Regions from separate parts of the Variovorax sp. NFACC27 genome, predicted to be linked through region 1. Evidence: predicted binding sites of a transcription regulator. Region 1 holds the regulator's gene; the other holds the start of a gene.
What was found. The regulator HrcA, encoded in region 1, represses chaperone genes, less so after heat shock. The targets are predictions, from matches to a motif close to TTAGCACTCNNNNNNNNNGAGTGCTAA.

Region 1 (5,979 bases):
CGTCGCCGGCTTCGAAGCCGCCTTCGTCGAGCCAGCTGCCGAGGGCTGGATCGGCATCGAACTCGGCGCTCACGTCGAGCCGCTCGGCGCCTTCGCGCACCGCGCCGGCATCGGCGCGATTGCCCAGCGCCAGCTGCAGCGCGTCGATCAGGATGGATTTGCCCGCGCCGGTTTCGCCGGTCAATACCGTGAAGCCGCCGGACAGGTCGAGTTCGAGTGATCGCACGATCACGAAGTCGCGCAGTGCGATGCGTCGCAGCGCCATTTCAGGAGCCCCCTTCGTTCCAGTGAAGTTTCTTGCGCAGCGTGTCGAAATAGCTCCAGCCGCGCGGGTGCAGGAAGCGCACGCGGAAGTCGGAGCGGCGCACCACCACGCGGTCGCCAATCGCCAGCGAGGCCAGCGACTGCATGTCGAAATTGGCGCTGGCGTCGCGGCCGCCGACCAGCTCGATGACGATCTCGTCGGCGTCGGGCAGCAGCACGGGGCGGTTCGACAGCGTGTGTGGTGCGATGGGTACTAGCACCCAGCCCGGCACGGCAGGATGCAAGAGTGGCCCGCCGGCCGACAGCGCATAGGCGGTCGAGCCGGTGGGCGTGGCGATGATCAGGCCGTCGGCGCGCTGGTTGGCAACGAAATGGCGGCCCACCGACACGCGAAGCTCGACCATGCCGGAGGTGGCGCCGCGATTGACGACCACGTCGTTCATCGCAAAGGCGTCGAACACCGATACGCCGTCGCGCACGACCTGCGCCTGCATCAGGCTGCGGTGGTCTTCCTCGTACTCGCCGGCCAGCATCGGAATGAGCGTGGCCTGGTAGTTGTCGAGCGGGATGTCGGTGATGAAGCCGAGCCGGCCGCGGTTGATGCCGATCAGCGGAATGCCGTAGCTGGCGAGTTGCCGGCCGATGCCGAGCATGGTGCCGTCGCCGCCGACCACGAGGCCTAGGTCGCAGCGCTGGCCGATTTCCTCGACGGTGAGGGCCTGGTAGCGCGGATGGGCGGGGGCGCCGTCATCGGCTTCTTCGCATGTCGGGCGCTCTACGAACACCGTGCAGCCCTGGGATTCGAGGAAGGCGCCGATGCCCTCCATGACGCTGTCGCGCGCATCCGCCTGCGCCCGGGCGCCGGAAGCCTGGTATTTGCCGATCAGGGCTACGTGACGAAAGCGAGAGGTCATATCTCACAAATTACAACACTAAAATCTTGCAATGCTGGACGACCGTGCCAAGTTGCTGCTCAAGACGCTCGTCGAGCGCTACATCGCTGACGGGCAACCCGTGGGTTCGCGGACGCTTTCGCGTTCCTCGGGGCTCGATCTGTCGCCGGCAACCATCCGCAACGTCATGTCCGACCTCGAGGCGCTGGGGCTGATTGCCAGCCCGCACACCTCGGCTGGCCGCATTCCAACGCATCGCGGCTATCGCCTCTTCGTCGACACGATGCTGACCGCCCAGCGCGAGCAGATGACCGCGCCGAGCCTCGCGCCCGACCAGCCGCAGAAGGTGATCGCCAATGCTGCGCACCTGCTGTCGAACATGTCGCAGTTCGTCGGCGTGGTGATGGCGCCGCGGCGCGCATCGGTGTTCAAGCAGATCGAGTTCCTGCGGCTGTCGGAGCGGCGCCTGCTGGTGATCATCGTCTCGCCGGACGGCGACGTGCAGAACCGCGTGATCTTTCCGGAGGCCGACTATTCGCAGTCGCAACTGGTCGAGGCCTCGAACTACATCAACGCGAACTATGCGGGCCTGACCATCGAGCAGGTGCGCGACCGGCTGCAGTCCGAGATCGAGATGCTGCGCGGCGAGATCGCGACGCTGATGCAGGCCGCTGTGCAGGTCAGCTCCGAAGTGCTGACCGAGGCGCAGGAAGACGACGTCGTGATCTCCGGCGAGCGCAACCTGCTGGCAGTGAGCGATTTCTCCAGCGACATGGGGCAGCTGCGCCGCGCCTTCGAGCTCTTCGAGCAGAAGGCCCAGCTGATGCGCCTACTGGACGTGTCGAGCAAGGCCGAGGGCGTGCGCATCTTCATCGGCGGCGAGAGCCAGGTGGTGCCGTTCGAGGAGCTGTCCATCGTCAGCGCCAACTACGAGGTCGACGGGCAGGTCGTGGGCACGTTGGGCGTGATCGGGCCGACGCGCATGCCTTACGAGCGCATGATTCAGATCGTCGACATCACGTCGCGTCTGGTGAGCAATGCGCTGAGTCATCGCAAGTAGGTCGCGCGGCGCGAATAGAATCGTTCCGCGTGGGCCGTTAGCTCAGTTGGTTAGAGCAGCGGACTCATAATCCGTTGGTCGCTGGTTCAAGCCCAGCACGGCCTACCACCACTCCCTCGGCGATTCGATCTTTGCATCTTTTGTCGTGCTTTCGGGGAGCAGCCAAAAACAGGCTATAATCGAGAGCTTCGCGGCTGTAGCTCAGCTGGATAGAGTACTTGGCTACGAACCAAGGGGTCGTGGGTTCGATTCCTGCCAGCCGCACCATCTTGAAAATGCCCGGAAGATTCGTCTTCCGGGCATTTTTCTTTTTCGGGCTTTGCGCCACTTTCATGACAGTTCGCCAGAGTAAATCCGAAAAGGACAATAAAGCGGGCTATAATCGCTAGCTGTGCGGCTGTAGCTCAGCTGGATAGAGTACTTGGCTACGAACCAAGGGGTCGTGGGTTCGATTCCTGCCAGCCGCACCACTATAAAGAAAGCCCGCAACGCGAGTTGCGGGCTTTTTTCTTTTCGGAGGTTTGGCGTGAACAAGGCATTCACCAAGGAAACGGATTCCGACGGAGACGACGACGGCGCCGATGGTGCCTCGCCTCCGATCCCCGCGGGCGGCAAGAACTACATCACCCCCGAAGGCTACGCACGTCTGCGCGACGAACTGCTGCAGCTGATGGACGAGGAGCGCCCGAAGATCGTCGAGACCGTGCACTGGGCCGCGAAGAACGGCGATCGCTCGGAGAACGGCGACTACCTCTACGGCAAGAAGCGCCTGCGCGAGATCGATCGTCGCATCCGCTTTCTCACCAAGCGCCTCGAGATCGCGGAGGTCACCGATCCATCGGTGCACCATGGCCGCGATCAGGTCTTCTTCGGTGCCACCGTCCTTTATGCCGACGAAACCGGCGCCGAGCGCAGCGTCACGATCCTCGGCATCGACGAAGCGGAGAGTGCGAAGTCGCAGGTCAGCTGGATATCGCCGATCGCGCGGGCGCTCTTGAAGTCGCGCGAGGGTGACGTGGTGAAGCTCGTCACGCCGGGTGGGGCGCACGATGTCGAGATCCTGTCCGTGAGCTATCCGGCGCCGGGCCCGGCTGTGGAATAACGGAGGGTCAGGGCGCGGGAACCGTCCTGGAAGCGGTCAGTACAGATGCCGTACGCCGCGCCGCGCGCAGTACCGCATCCAGATGCGCGCGGTCGCGCACTGCGATCACGAAGCGCAGGTCGGTCGAATCCTGCGGAGTTTCGTCGGCCATCTCCACGTGCGTGATGTCGGCCTCTGCATCGGCCAGCGTGGCTGCGACACGCGCCAGCACGCCCTTGTCATTGCGCACGGTAATGACTACCCCGGTCTCGAAAGCACGCGTCGGCTCGTCCGCCCACTCGACGGCGAAGAAGCGCTCGCTATCCTTGTGGCGCAGCCGCTGGCCGACGCCGCAGTCTTCGGTGTGCACCACCAGGCCTTCGCCATGGCCGAGGTAGCCGACGATCGGGTCGCCGGGAATCGGCCGGCAGCACAGCGCGAAGCGCACTGAAGAGTTCTCGCTGCCGTCCAGCGTGACAGCGCCTTGCGACACCGTTTCATGAGAAATGAAGCGCTCGCGGCTCAGCAGCAGCGCGTCGGGTCGTTCGCCCAGTTCGGAAAGCATTGCCACCAGACGCTTCGCGACGATGCTCGCGATGCGCTTGCCAAGGCCGATGTCGGTCAGCAGTTCGGAGCGGGTGCGGTTGCCGGTGAAGCGCAGCAGCTTCTCCCACAGCGCCTGATGTTCCTCGTCGTCCTCGGGCAGCTTGCTCAGGCCCTCGGCGCGCAATGCTTGCGCGAGCAGCTTCTCGCCCAGGCCTTCGGACTCGGCATGCGCCAGCGTCTTCAGGTAGTGGCGGATCTTGGAGCGCGCCCGACCGGTTCGCACGAAGCCCAGCCAGGCAGGATTGGGCGTCGACACCGGCGCCGTGATCACCTCGACCACGTCGCCGTTCTTGAGCTCGGTGCGCAGCGGCACCTGGTCGCCGTTGATGCGCGCGGCCGAGGTGTGGTCGCCGATGTTGCTGTGGATGGCGTAGGCGAAGTCGACCACCGTGGCGCCGCGGGGCAGCGCCATGATCTGGCTCTTGGGAGTGAACACGTAGACCGCGTCGGGAAACAGGTCGACCTTGACGTGGTCCCAGAACTCGGCGGCGTCGCGCGTCTCGTCCTGGATGTCGAGCAGCGACTGCAGCCACTTGGTGCCCAGCCGGTCGTTGCTGGCGGCGTTCGGCTCGGCGGCCTTGTACAGCCAATGTGCGGCCACGCCCGATTCGGCCACCACGTGCATCGCCTCGGTCCGCAACTGGAACTCGACGCTCACGCCGGCCGGCCCCACGAGCGTGGTGTGCAGCGACTGGTAGCCGTTGAGCTTGGCGATCGCGATGTGATCCTTGAATTTGCCCGGCAGGGGCTTGTACATCTGGTGCAGGATGCCGAGCCCGGTGTAGCAGGCGATCACGTTCGGCACGATCAGGCGGAAACCGTAGATATCGGTCACCTGGGCGAAGCTCAGGTGTTTTTCCTCCATCTTGCGGTAGATGGAATAAAGCGTCTTCTCGCGGCCGGCGATCCGCAGCGTCATGCCGGCGGCCGAAAAGGCGGCCTCGACCTCTTTCTGCACCTTCTGGATCAGGTCGCGGCGTCGGCCGCGCGCCTTGGCGACGGCCTTCGACAGCGTGGCATAACGCCACGGTTTCAAATGCCGGAACGACAGTTCCTGCAACTCGCGGTAGGTCTGGTTCAGCCCCAGGCGATGGGCGATGGGCGCATAGATGTCCAGCGTCTCGCGCGAGATCCGGCCCCACTTTTCACGCGGCGCGTCGGCCAGCGTGCGCATGTTGTGCGTGCGGTCCGCCAGCTTGACCAGGATGACGCGCACGTCGCGCGCCATCGCCAGCAGCATCTTGCGGAACGACTCGGCCTGGTTCTCTTCGCGGGTGTTGAACTGAAGCTTGTCGAGCTTGGTGAGCCCGTCGACCAGCTCGGCAACCGGGGCTCCGAAGCGCTCGATGAGCTCGGGCTTCGTGACGCCGCAGTCCTCGATGGCGTCGTGGAGCAGGGCGGCCATCAGCGCCTGCGCGTCGAGCTTCCACTCGGCGCATTGCGCCGCCACGGCGATGGGGTGGGTGATGTACGGCTCGCCGCTATTGCGCAGCTGCCCCAGGTGAGCCTCGTCCGCGAAACGGTAGGCGCGGCGGACCAGCTCGGTGTCTTCGGGGCTCAGGTAGTCCAGCCGCGCGGTCAGTGCGGCGAAGCTCGCGGCGGCCGCATTCAGCGCCGCCGGGCTCGGCTTCGGCGTGCCTTTGGGGGCATGGGACTGAGATTTGGCGACCGCGCTCATGCCTACCACTTTAGCGTGACCGATGTGTGGACGCGTCCGGACATAAAAAAAGCACCGCATTGCGGTGCCTTTTCGTTGCAGGGCTGCGTCAGATCAGCCCGGCACCTTCTTGAGCATTTCGAGGCCGATCTTGCCTTCGGCGATCTCGCGCAGGGCGGTCACGGCGGGCTTGTTCTTGCTCTCGATCTTGGGGGCGTGGCCCTGGCTCAGCATGCGCGCGCGGTAGGTGGCGGCCAGGACGAGCTGGAAGCGGTTCGGAATGTTGACGAGACAATCTTCGACGGTGATGCGGGCCATGATGAGGATCTTTCGGTCGGTCTGGGAGCGGGTGGGCTCGGAAATCAGGGGATGTTCAGTGCGGCGAAGGTGTCGGCACGCGCTCGGCGCTGCGCGGAAT
Region 2 (5,979 bases), 2.9 Mb from region 1:
ACGCGCATGGCCCGGCGGAGATCGCCTACGCCGTGGTCGAGGGCGTGAGCTTCGGCCTGCGCGACGGCTTCGACACCCTGCGGCTGCCTGCCGACATGCCGCTACGCGAGATGGCGCTTGTAGGCGGCGGTGCGCGCAGCGTGTGGTGGGGGCAGCTGCTGGCCGACATCTTCGGCGTGACGCTCACTCTCTACGCGGGCAGCGAGACGGGCGGGGCGCTGGGGGCGGCGCGGCTGGCATGGCTGGCCGATGGCGGCGAGGTCGCAAAGGTGTGCACGCTGCCGCCGGTGAAGCAGCAGTTGATGCCGTCGACCGAGGGTGCCGATGTCCGCAGGACAAGGCACGCGCGCTTCCAGGCGCTGTACAAGTCACTGCGAGACCAGTTTCAGTAAACGGCACGATTGCCACGACCATGAAAAAAGCCCGTCGGAGACGGGCTTTTTTCATTTCGCGGGACACCGCGGATCCGGCTTGGCCGGTCCGCAGGTGTCGCCCCCGGTAGGGGGTAGGCGTAGCGGACACGAAGTGTCCGCGCAGCCTGGGGGCGAGCCAATTACATGCCCATGCCGCCCATGCCGCCCATGCCACCCATGTCGGGCATGCCGCCGCCGGCAGGAGCGTCGTCCTTCGGAGCGTCAGCCACCATGGCTTCGGTCGTCAGCAGCAGCGAGGACACCGAGGCGGCGTTCTGCAGTGCGGTGCGGGTGACCTTCGTCGGGTCCAGGATGCCCAGCTCGAGCATGTCGCCGTACGTGTCGTTGGCGGCATTGAAGCCGTAGTTGCCCTTGCCGGCCAGAACCGCGTTCACCACCACCGAGGCTTCGCCGCCGGCGTTGTTCACGATTTCGCGCAGGGGAGCTTCGATGGCCTTCAGCACCAGCTTGATGCCGGCGTCCTGGTCGGCGTTGTCGCCCTTGACCTTGTCGCCCACGGCTTGCTTGGCGCGCAGCAGAGCCACGCCGCCGCCGGCAACCACGCCTTCTTCCACTGCAGCGCGGGTGGCGTGCAGGGCGTCTTCGACGCGAGCCTTCTTTTCCTTCATTTCGACTTCGGTGGCAGCGCCAACCTTGATCACGGCAACACCGCCGGCCAGCTTGGCCACGCGCTCTTGCAGCTTTTCACGGTCGTAGTCGCTGGTGGCTTCCTCGATCTGCACGCGCACTTGCTTCACGCGGGCTTCGATGTCGGCAGCAGCGCCGGCGCCGTCGATGATGATGGTGTTTTCCTTGCCCACTTCGATGCGCTTGGCTTGACCCAGGTCGGCCAGCGTCACCTTCTCGAGCGTCAGGCCCACTTCTTCAGCGATGACCTTGCCGCCCGTCAGGATGGCGATGTCTTCCAGCATGGCCTTGCGGCGGTCGCCGAAGCCAGGAGCCTTGACGGCCACGACCTTCAGGATGCCGCGGATCGTGTTCACGACCAGCGTAGCCAGGGCTTCGCCTTCGACTTCTTCGGCAATGATCAGCAGGGGACGGCCAGCCTTGGCGACTTGTTCCAGCGTGGGGAGCAGGTCACGGATGTTGCTGATCTTCTTGTCGAACAGCAGCACGAAGGGGTTGTCGAGCAGCGCCGATTGCTTCTCGGGGTTGTTGATGAAGTAGGGCGACAGGTAGCCGCGGTCGAATTGCATGCCTTCGACGACGTCCAGTTCGCTTTCGAGCGACTTGCCGTCTTCGACAGTGATCACGCCTTCCTTGCCGACCTTGTCCATCGCGTCGGCGATGAGCTTGCCGATGGTTTCGTCGCTGTTGGCCGAGATCGAGCCGACTTGAGCGATTTCCTTCGACGTGGTGGTGGGCTTCGAAGCCTTCTTCAGCTCTTCGACCAGGGCCGACACGGCCTTGTCGATGCCGCGCTTCAGGTCCATCGGGTTGATGCCGGCGGCCACGTACTTGAAGCCTTCGCGAACGATGGCTTGTGCCAGCACGGTCGCGGTGGTGGTGCCGTCACCAGCGTTGTCGCTGGTCTTGGAGGCCACTTCCTTCACGAGCTGGGCGCCCATGTTCTGCAGCTTGTCCTTCAGTTCGATTTCCTTGGCGACCGACACGCCGTCCTTCGTGACGGTGGGGGCGCCGAACGAGCGCTCGAGCACCACGTTGCGGCCCTTGGGGCCCAGGGTCACCTTGACTGCGTTGGCCAGGATGTTCACACCCTCGACCATGCGTGCGCGGGCTTCGCCGCCGAAGACTACGTCTTTTGCTGCCATGTTCTATTACTCCGAATGGGGATCTGTTGAATTACTTCTCGACGACTGCGAACAGGTCGTCTTCCTTCATGACGAGCAGCTCGTCGCCGCCGACCTTGACGGTCTGGCCGCTGTACTTGCCGAACAGGACGCGGTCGCCGACCTTCACGGTCAGTGCGGCCAGTTCGCCCTTGTCGTTGCGCTTGCCCGGGCCCACGGCCAGGACTTCACCCTGATCGGGCTTCTCGGCGGCTGCGTCGGGGATCACGATGCCCGATGCGGTCTTGGTTTCGCTGTCAACACGCTTGACGATCACGCGATCGGCCAAAGGACGAAGTTTCATTGCATCTCCTGGATGTATGGATAAGAAACGGGTTTGTGGTCGGGTGCCGGACCGGAGCCCGGCAGCCCATCGGCTGGAAGCGAGGGCTGTTAGCACTCATCAGCAGCGAGTGCTAATCATAAGGGCAATCGATGACGTTTCAAGGATGCGGGGTGGTTGCGGGCGCCATTGGGCCGTCCAATCTTGGCTTTAATTTGCCCGGGTAAAATTGGAGCCAGAGGAAAGCCGCCGGCGCTGCGCAGGCCTGCTCCCTTCAGCCAGCCCTACCGCAATACCAGAACCGGCAGCGATGATCGAACGAGAACCTGCTGCGTCTCGCTTCCCAGCAGGAGGCGCTTGAGACCCTTGCGTCCATGGGAGGCCATCACGATCAGGTCGCTCCTGTGCTTCTTCGCCGCGGCGACGATCGATTCGGCGACCAGGTCGGAGCTGGCCTGAGCCGTCCTGATCCGCACGCCGCGTTCCCGCGCGCGGTCCCGAATCTTGTCGAGCATCGCCTGCGCCTTGTCCGCCCACTGCTTCTCGATGCGGCCGATGTCCTCGGCGGAGAAGCTCATCAAACCTTCGAAATAGCTCTTGGGGTAACGGGGAACGACGGTCAATGCGACCAGGTCCGAGTCGTTCTGCACCGCCAGCGCGATGGCGCTGTCGACGGCCTTCTTGGAAAGGGCCGTGCCGTCGGTGGCGACGAGGATGCGTTTGAACATGAGGGGCTCCACGTTGTGTGCGGCCGAGCTTAGGCAGGCACCGCGCCATGCGGCTTGATTCAGATCAAGCGCCTCGCGTGGTGCGCCTCTTAGGCTCGGCCGATGAATGCCACGCTCGCCCCCGACCGCGCCGCGATCCCCGTACTTCCTGCCCCAGCCGGCGACCCGGCCTGGCAGGTGCTGGATGACCCGGCCGAATGGCCCGCGTTCGGCCGCGAGCTGGATGCCGCCGACGGCGGCCGCTGGGAGTCGCAGGTCGTGGTCGAGGGCATGCACTGCGCGGCCTGCGCGTTCACCGTCGAGGCCGCGCTGCGCCAGGTGCCGGGTGTGATCGATGCGCAGGTCAACGCGGCGAGTCGGCGCGCCCGCGTTGTCTGGTCGCCTGCGCAGACCCGTCCTTCGCGGTGGTTCGAGGCCTGCGCGAAGGCCGGCCATCCGCTGCTGCCGGGCGGCGACCGTTCCGCCAGGGAACTGCGCCGGCGCGAATCGCGGCTGGCGCTGTGGCGCTGGCTGGTCTCGGGCTTCTGCATGATGCAGGTGATGATGTACGCCTATCCGGCCTACGTCGCACGGCCCGGCGACATGAACGCCGATTCGGCGCAGCTGCTGCGCTGGGCTTCGTGGGTGCTGACCCTGCCCGTCGTGCTCTTCTCCTGCGGCCCCTTCTTCCGCAGCGCCTGGCGCGACCTGCGCATGGGCCGGGTCGGAATGGATCTTCCGGTGGCCTTCGGCGTGCTCGCGACTTTCGCGGTCAGCACTGCCGCCACCTTCGATGCCACGGGACCGCTCGGCCACGAGGTCTACTTCGACTCGCTGACCATGTTCGTCTTCTTCCTGCTCACGGGCCGCTGGCTCGAGGCGCGCCTGCGCGAGCGCACCGCCGGCGCCCTCGACGCCTTGATGAACCGGCTGCCCGACAGCATCGACCGCCTCGCTCCCGACGGCAGCTGGAGCCGGGTGGCCGTGCGGCGGCTGGTGGCGGGAGACGTGGTGCGCGTGCGCCCCGGAGAAGCCTTTCCCGCGGACGGCGTAGTGATCGAGGGCGACACCAGCGCCGACGAGGCGCTGCTGACCGGCGAGTCCCGGCCCGTGCCGCGTCCTCGCGGCGACCGCGTGCTGGCCGGCAGCCACAACCTCTCGGCGCCGGTCCGGGTGCGGATCGAGTCGGTGGGCGAGGGCACGCGCTTTGCGCAGATCGTCCGCCTGATGGAGAGCGCCGCCTCGCGCAAGCCTCGGCTCGCGCTGCTTGCCGACCGGGTGGCGCGTCCCTTCCTCGTCGCGGTGCTCGCATCGGCGGCAATGGCGGCGGCGTTCTGGTGGCCGACGGATCCGGGCAAGGCGCTGATGGTCGCCGTGGCGGTGCTCATCGTGACCTGCCCATGCGCGCTCTCGCTCGCGACGCCGGCCGCCATGCTCGCCAGTGCCGGTGCGCTGGCGCGCGGCGGAGTGATGACTTCCAACCTGCAGGCGCTGGAGGCGCTCGCGTCGGTCGACACCGTCGTGTTCGACAAGACGGGAACCCTGACCGGCGACATGCCGCGGCTGGAGCGCATCTACTGCCGCCAGGGCATGCGGCCCGGCGATGCGCTGGAGATGGCTGCCGCGCTCGGCGCGCAGTCGCTGCATCCTGTCGCGCAGGCGCTGGTGAACGCGTGGAACGCGCAATTCCGTTCTGCGCCCGGCTGGACAGCGGACAAGGTCGCCGAGACGGCGGGCCAGGGCATCGAAGGCCGGATGCTGCGCGTGCGCGCGGCTGTCGAAACGAGCCGCCGCGTGCGCCTCGGCTCGCCGGCTTTTTGCGGCGTGGCGCCGCTGGATGTCGATGCCGCGCAGGTCCATCTCGCGGACGAGCAGGGGTGGCTCGCCAGCTTCGTGCTGGTCGAGGAATTGCGCGCCGATGCCGCGGCTGCCGTGGCGTTGCTGCGCGAGCAGGGCCTCACGGTGCGCCTGCTGTCGGGCGACAGGGAGTCGGCCGCGCGGGAGATCGGTGCGCGTTGCGGCATCGACTTCTCGCAGGGCGGCTGCACGCCCGAGGACAAGCTCGACGTGCTGTGGCGGCTGCAGGCCGAGGGGCGCCAGATCGCGATGGTGGGCGACGGCCTCAACGACGGCCCTTCGCTGGCGCGCGCGAACGCCTCGTTCGCCTTCGGCCGCAGCGTGCCGCTGTCGCGCGCACATGCCGACTTCGTCGTGCTGGGCGACAGGCTCGCAACCATCCCGCAGGCCATCGCGCAGGCGCGCAGGACGCTGCGCGTGGTGCGCCAGAACCTCCTGTGGGCGGCGGGCTACAACGCGCTGTGCGTGCCGCTCGCGATCGCCGGCTGGCTGCCGGCATGGCTTGCCGGCCTCGGCATGGCCGCGAGTTCACTCGTGGTGGTCCTCAATGCGACGCGGCTCGCATCCGGTACGGGGGAGGCGCACTGATGGACATCCTCTTCCTTCTCGTTCCGCTGTCCGTGGCGCTGGTCCTCGCGATCCTCGGCGGTCTGTGGTGGGCCATCGAGCGTGGCCAGTTCGACGACGTCGACGCCGAGGGCGAGCGCATCCTGCACGGCGATTGATCTGCATCAACCCACAGGGCAGGGTGCCCACGGAAACTGCCCGCAACTCAATCAAGGGCACCACGATGCAACCACCGAACCCACCCGCCGCGGAATACGACGACGCCGTCGTGCGGCAATTCGCGCTCATGTCCGTGGTCTGGGGCGTGGTCGGCATGCTGGTCGGCGTGGTCATCGCTTCCC

Region 2: the regulator HrcA is predicted to act here: its motif matches at 2,618-2,644, upstream of ABL840_RS07585 (co-chaperone GroES).

The regions. Positions count from the first base shown of each region.
Region 1 covers NZ_CP157613.1:7,002,785-7,008,763, reverse strand. Annotated here, with positions in the region: gene recN (DNA repair protein RecN) at 1-265, opposite strand, end outside; gene ABL840_RS32825 (NAD kinase) at 267-1,178, opposite strand; gene hrcA (heat-inducible transcriptional repressor HrcA) at 1,210-2,217, shown strand; tRNA gene ABL840_RS32815 (tRNA-Ile) at 2,249-2,325, shown strand; tRNA gene ABL840_RS32810 (tRNA-Arg) at 2,408-2,484, shown strand; tRNA gene ABL840_RS32805 (tRNA-Arg) at 2,611-2,687, shown strand; gene greB (transcription elongation factor GreB) at 2,744-3,319, shown strand; gene ABL840_RS32795 (RelA/SpoT family protein) at 3,327-5,582, opposite strand; gene rpoZ (DNA-directed RNA polymerase subunit omega) at 5,676-5,879, opposite strand; gene gmk (guanylate kinase) at 5,924-5,979, opposite strand, start outside.
Region 2 covers NZ_CP157613.1:1,631,309-1,637,287, forward strand. Annotated here, with positions in the region: gene xylB (xylulokinase) at 1-392, shown strand, start outside; gene groL (chaperonin GroEL) at 554-2,206, opposite strand; gene ABL840_RS07585 (co-chaperone GroES) at 2,238-2,528, opposite strand; gene ABL840_RS07590 (universal stress protein) at 2,792-3,235, opposite strand; gene ABL840_RS07595 (heavy metal translocating P-type ATPase) at 3,338-5,659, shown strand; gene ccoS (cbb3-type cytochrome oxidase assembly protein CcoS) at 5,659-5,796, shown strand; gene ccoN (cytochrome-c oxidase, cbb3-type subunit I) at 5,862-5,979, shown strand, end outside.